Regions from separate parts of the Sporolactobacillus caesalpiniae genome, predicted to be linked through region 1. Evidence: predicted binding sites of a transcription regulator. Region 1 holds the regulator's gene; each other region holds the start of a gene.

Region 1 (2,207 bases):
GCAGCTGATAAGGTGAATTTCCTTCATACCAAGCGATCAAGCGTTCTTCTTCAGTTTGCGGCTCTTTTTCAACGATTTCTCGTTCCGCGCGCGGCTGAGTACGTTCGTAGAGTGCGGGCATTTCGTCCTGTCCATGCTCAAGAAGATAAAAATCACGTACTTCTTTTCGCAGCATATCAATATCCACAGTACCGGTATGCAATGCCGCCGACTGTAATGCCCGACTCATATCATAAGGCTCAGTCTGGTAGACAAAAGCCAGCTTATCAATAGCAAATCGAACGTCATCGGTCAGCGCATCTTCCGTCAGAATAGCGTCGGAAAGATAGGGCATCATCGCTTTAAAATCAAAATGTCTGTTAAATTCAAGCTTGGGTGCTTCAGCACGGGCGCTCCACGAACCAGACAATGAAGTGTTTTTCATTTCATCGGTGGATTCTGCGGACGGCATCGATTGAAATACCTCGTCAAAATGTGCGGAGACATCATCATAGCCAGCCATGTTCATAATTTTGTTTTCAAATAAACGAAGGAGCCTTTTGTATTCTCTGGGTCCAACCTGCCGATACAAAAATAAATTTAAAAAACCGTCTTTAAAAAACAAATCGGGCGTCAGTGGGGGCTCGAGACAGTATACGAATTGTCCGGGATTCGCTTCCTTTTTCTTCAAGGTTTGCAACAGACCGACAGCTTCCAGCTTCTTTCTTGCTGTGAGAATACGGTCTAGAGACAGGTTCATCATGCCCATGAGATGATGATGCGTCAAAAAATCCTCTGAATCATCAGTTTCCTGCCAAAGCGTAAAATACATGCTTGCCGCCTCTAAACCGATCAGAGGCTGATACAGGCATGTAATGACTCTTTGGTCGAATGAATGAAGCAATCCATTGGTTCGAACACGATAGTGATCACCGGGCAGCACTTCTTTCCAAGACTGCAGCAAATCGTCAACCCCCATTCTGCGTCTTTCGTGCTAGAATTAAGGACCCTTCTCAGATCGGCATTCCTCATTCTCTCACTTCTTGCTGTTTTTTTCTTTCTCCAATTGATCTTTCAATTCTTGAATTTTCTTAGCAAAAACATTGATGTCCGTAAACTGTCTATATACTGAAGCGAAGCGGACATAAGCAACCTCGTCCACCTTCACTAGTTCATTCATCACACGCTCGCCAATTTCATGGCTATTCACTTCCGAACGACCCTCGTCGCGCAGCACCTTTTCTACATCATTTGCCAGCTGTTCAAGTCGCTCGAGCGGAACCGGACGTTTTTCACAGGCTTTAATAAGCCCGCGCAGCATCTTTTCATGACTGAACGCTTCTCGGTTATCCCCTTTTTTCACGACGACCAAAGGAGTCTCCTCCACTTTCTCGAAAGTGGTAAAACGGTGATGGCATAATTCGCATTCTCTGCGTCGGCGAATAACGCGCCCATTGTCGACCGGGCGGGAATCCAACACTTTTGTCGCCATTTGTTTACAGCTTGGACAGCGCATCTTTTTCACTCCATTCGCTGTATTTCGATAAACTTATTGTATCCTACTAAACAGCTGATGAAAAGCCGAGCGGTAACAAGTCCAATTAATTCTCAAGAGACCACCGTTGAAGCAGCCGCTGAAGCTGTGCTTCGGTTTCCTCAATCGAGCCATTGTTATCAATCACCGCATCCGCCAGCTTCACTTTTTCTGATAGTGGAATTTGTGAACCCATGCGTGCACGTGCCTGAGACTCATCCAAATGGTTTCTCGCCATCAGTCGTTTCAGTTGATTGGTTTCAGACACATAGACGACGATCGTTTTGTCTACCCAAGACGCCAAGCCGCTTTCATAGAGCAAAGGAATATCCAAAAAGGCAGCACTTGCTCCTTCTTTTTCATATTGGTCAAGTTCTTTGAGCATCCACGAGCGAATAAGCGGATGGAGCAGCGCATTCAACGCGGCACGTTTTTTATCATCTTGAAAAATCAGGCTGGCGAGTTGCTTACGATCAAGTTCACCCGTAGGCAGAATCATGGCATCTCCGAACTTATCAGAAATTCTGCACAGTGCCGGCTGCCCTGCGGCGACAACCTCTCTGGAAATCTTATCTGCGTCAATGACCGAGTATCCATGGTGTATCAGCCAGCGTGAGATCGTGCTCTTACCGCTCGCGATCCCGCCTGTCAATCCGATTTTCATCATTTTCCAAACCTCTTGGCTGGCAGAGTG
Region 2 (2,207 bases), on a different contig from region 1:
TAGTTTTCAGAAACGCCGACGAGATTGAGCAGCACGTTCCGTTCAAGTGGTGTATCAAAATAGTTGAATAAGCTGCGCACCACTGATATCGCAACGGCAGCGCTTGAACCCATGCCGCGCGCGGCAGGTATCGTACTGTTAATCGTGATCGTTATATCTTTTTCAGGCCGCTTTAAAATATGCAGTACTGCCGGAATAATCGTTCTGAGTCCGGCAATCTGATCCGTTCCATCACGCAAAATGCCATTATAGAAGCTGCATTGCAGCCTCAGCGGTCCAAGACAGCGCGTTGTTTTGGTCACTGCATGCACGACCGGAACAGGCAGAGCAATCGCCGGTTTTCCGTAAACAACCGAGTGTTCGCCAATCAGAATAATTTTACTGCTGCTCACGCCAATCCCAGTTTCGTGGTCTCTCATTATTGTTTCCTCATCTTCCACTAAGGTCTGCCGTATTTATCAAGAAACACTGCCAATGGATCCCGAATACGATACTTTCTTCTACCGATGCAGTTAGAAAACTAGGAGCAAAGGCCCTTTCATTAATCAGAATCACGCCGCTTTCACTTTCAAGACCCGTACTTATTTAAGCATTAGTTGAAACTCAAGTGACTATTCTCCACCTACACATTTTATTGATAATGATTCTCAATTTCAAGAATAAGCTCATATTTTATTTTCGCAGCCATCGATTTCTAGCAGCAAAACCATTACACCCTCTGGTCCTCGCCCATCAGATAAAAGCCTTGTCGCCTGCACGGTTATTGTGCAGATAAAGGGTCTATGGGGTATATTTTCACAAAGTGACAATTATGTGACACTCTATTTAATCGGATTGATGTATCCAAAGGCTGTCCCACCGAAAATCCAATAACCATGCATGATTGTACCGAATAAGCCAAAAATACTATATATTGATTATGTATTTGACTTTAACACAATATCTAGTTACTATGAGCAGGAAACGTAGTTGAGAGGAGTAAAATAATGCAGATTAAGTTATCAGATGCTTACATACAAAAGATAAAGTCGGACGTTCAGCCACACTGGGGCGAACTCGGATGGGTCACCTATAAAAGAACCTATGCCCGCTGGATGGAGCCGCTTAGCCGCTACGAAGAATGGGACGAGACGGTAAAGCGAGTGGTCGAAGGCAATATCAATCTGGATCCGAGACTCCATACGGATCACGTATCCGAAGAAACCATCCGCGAGCTTGGAAAAGAAGCCGAGCGTTTATTTAAACTCATTTACAGCCTAGCCTCCACCCCATCAGGGCGCAATCTTTGGATCTCCGGTACGGACTATCAGCAACGTGTCGGCGATGCATTGAATAATTGCTGGTTTATTGCGATTCGTCCCCAAGCCTATGGGGACAGTCACATCGTTCCTTTCTATTTGAAGAAAGAGCAGCCGGCCGTATCCATGCCCTTCTCTTTCCTGTTTGACGAATTAATGAAAGGCGGCGGTGTCGGTTTCTCCGTTTCCAAAGCAAATATTCATCAAATTCCTCCGGTGACGCGTCACGTGAAGCTGGATATTCTGATCAGTAAAGAAAATGGCGATTACGCAGCAGCACTTGAGGTGGGCGCGCAAGATGCCGATACCTGGTATCAGGATCATGACCGCACATCTTGTCTCCGCTACCGGACACCGGATACACGCGAAGGATGGGTAGAATCAAGCGCCCTGCTCATCGATGCCCACTTCTCGTCTATGGTTGACCATGCATCACATGTGGTCATCGATGTCAGTTCGATTCGTGAAAAAGGGAAAAAAATTAAAGGATTCGGTGGTGTGGCTGCAGGCCCTGTTCCGTTCATCGAAATGCTGGGCGCAGTAAACCGTGTGCTGAATCATGCAAACGGGAAACAGCTCACATCCGTGGACTGTACGGACATCTGCAATTTAATCGGCAAAAATGTCGTTGCCGGCAATGTGCGCCGCAGTGCAGAAATTGCCCTTGGTGATCCGGACGACCAAGCCTTCGTCACGATGAAACAGGATCAAGAACAATTAATGGATCATCGCTGGGCCTCAAACAACAGTGTGCTGGTCACCCCTGATTATAATCACTACGATGCGGTTGCCGAGGCGATTACCAAGAATGGAGAACCAGGTATCGTCAATCTGGACAATATCCGCAACTACGGGCGGTTTGCAGACGGCCGTCAGCCGGGCATCGACGCTGACGCAGAAGGAACCAAC
Region 3 (2,207 bases), on a different contig from region 1:
CAACCCATCGGCGCTTTAAAGCTTCCCGTCAGCTCGATCAGCTTGTCATACATCAGTACATCCGGATACATACGTTTGGTTGCGCATTCCACAGCCAGCTGCTTGATATCGTAATTCGGATCACCCGAATTAAGGTTGAGGCCGCGTTTCAAACTGAATACCAGCTTAGGAAAAATTGCGGTGCGGTGTTCTTTACCCAAACCATCAATACGGATGCGCAGAATCGCCTTTTGAATGGCCCGTTCGATCCAATTCGTTCCGAGTCCGAATCCTAAAGTCGTAAAGGGTGTTTGTCCCTGGGAAGAGTACAACGTATTAATTTCATACTCTAACGCTTGCATTGCGTCATAGATGTCTTTCTTTGTTTTTTTGCGGGCAAAGGCCTGCTGACGTTCAGCGCCTTCAACCCACTCTTTAGCGTCAGTTAAATGTTTGTCGTAATTTTTTTGAGCGAAAGGAGCAAGAAGTTCGTCCACACGGTCCGCTGAGCATCCGCCGTATTGACTGGAAGCAACGTTGGCAATAATTTGTGCCATTTGAGCAGTTGCCGTCTGGATGGAGTGCGGCGGCTCGACATCGGCGTTACCTATTTTAAAACCATGATTTAGCATCTCATTAAAGTCAATCAAGCAGCAATTAGTCATTGGGCTGTATGGCTGATAATCCAAATCATGCCAATGAATATCGCCCTTTAGCTGTGCATTGGCTACCTTCGGCGGGAGCATTTTCAGTCCAATGGCCTTAGCAACGGTACCCGCAGTCAAATCTCTTTGCGTATTAAATACGTGACTGTCCTTGTTCGCATTTTCGTTCACAATCGTTTTATCTTTATGTAGCAATTTGCGAATCGTGAAATTAATGTCGGTTGCCTGATTGCGCGAAAAATCGCGTTGGGTCCGATAGTTAATGTATTCCTGAGCAATGTCATATTGGTGATGGGTCAGAAGCGTCTGTTCAACAATATTTTGAATCTCGTAAATTTTAACGTCATTGTGGAATCGTGATCTGATTTCAGTAATGACATCATTGGTAATTTCATTAATTAATTGATAGGTCAACGGATCTAATTCACCGAGGACATGTTTCGCCGCTTTTAAAAGAGCGGTTGTGATCTTTTCCGTATTAAAATCTATAATCCGACCATCGCGCTTCTGCACGTTGATCGCCAGCGTGTTCGCTGCTGTCTTTTGTTTCATCTCTAGCATCATGAAATGCCCCCCCATGAACGATTACTCAATCTATAATAGGAGATTATCGGGCATGTTTCAATCAATATATAGGAACGAATAGTTTGAAAAACTCATAGAAGATACTATATATTGTGTTGTAATGGGATAAATTCAAATTGTGACAAGCCTGTGAAAGATGTGGTAGGTACACAAATCTTACAGCTTGCCGTAATCCTCTATAATAATACTGGAAAATCACTAGCGTTATAGCTATCAAAACAGTTGATTCAAAATACTCGAATTTTAGAGTGCTATCCACTAAAAACATCCGTTACAATGGAGACAAGAAAGAAGTCATGTATGTCAGAAATCCAAAGCATCCTAATTTTAGTCGTTGAAACATGGATGAATGCAGAGAAATGGCGATACAGCTTGTAAATCAATAGGTTAACGTAGGAGGATTATTTTTAATGAACCCAGGAGAACAGATTTATCAAAATTACATGAATATTTTAAAAGAAGAGCTGGTTCCTGCTACTGGCTGCACTGAGCCGATAGCGGTTGCTTATGCGGCCGCGAAGGCTCGAGAAGTGCTGAACGCGGTGCCTGAGAGCTGCATCATTGCGGCAAGCGGAAATATCATTAAGAATGTAAAAAGTGTCGTTGTTCCCAATACAAATGGTTTGAAAGGCATTAAAGCAGCTGCCGCAGCCGGTATTGTCGCCGGAGATGCATCGAAAAAGCTGGAAGTGTTGGCAGATAGTGAAGAAAAGGCGAAGGCATCCATACAGGGCTACATTGACGCGCATCCGATCACTGTCGCCCCTGCGGACAAGGATATCGTTTTTTATATTGCAGCGACCGTTAAAAAAGGGAACAATGAAGCAACGGTTGTCATTGAACAGTATCATACCAATATTGTCCGCATCACGCGAAATGAAAAAGTACTGTATGAATCGGGCAGCGGTTCCGATGAAGGCGGAGGGCTGACGGATCGGAGCCGCCTCACGGTTCGGGACATTCTCGATTTTGCGACTA

What was found. The regulator NrdR, encoded in region 1, represses ribonucleotide reductase genes. The targets are predictions, from matches to a motif close to AACACNATATATNGTGTT.
Region 2: a site for NrdR is predicted at 934-951, ahead of nrdJ (ribonucleoside-triphosphate reductase, adenosylcobalamin-dependent). Genes of this name have one in related genera too.
Region 3: a site for NrdR is predicted at 1,309-1,326, ahead of nrdD (anaerobic ribonucleoside-triphosphate reductase). Genes of this name have one in related genera too.

Annotation. Positions count from the first base shown of each region.
Region 1 is NZ_JBEVCB010000001.1:249,560-251,766, reverse strand. Features, by position in the region: gene ABWW58_RS01140 (replication initiation and membrane attachment family protein) at 1-943, opposite strand, end outside; gene nrdR (transcriptional regulator NrdR) at 1,016-1,495, opposite strand; gene coaE (dephospho-CoA kinase) at 1,581-2,180, opposite strand; gene mutM (DNA-formamidopyrimidine glycosylase) at 2,140-2,207, opposite strand, start outside.
Region 2 is NZ_JBEVCB010000004.1:348,436-350,642, forward strand. Features, by position in the region: gene mvk (mevalonate kinase) at 1-419, opposite strand, end outside; gene nrdJ (ribonucleoside-triphosphate reductase, adenosylcobalamin-dependent) at 987-2,207, shown strand, end outside.
Region 3 is NZ_JBEVCB010000003.1:96,789-98,995, forward strand. Features, by position in the region: gene nrdD (anaerobic ribonucleoside-triphosphate reductase) at 1-1,205, opposite strand, end outside; gene ABWW58_RS06615 (L-cysteine desulfidase family protein) at 1,640-2,207, shown strand, end outside.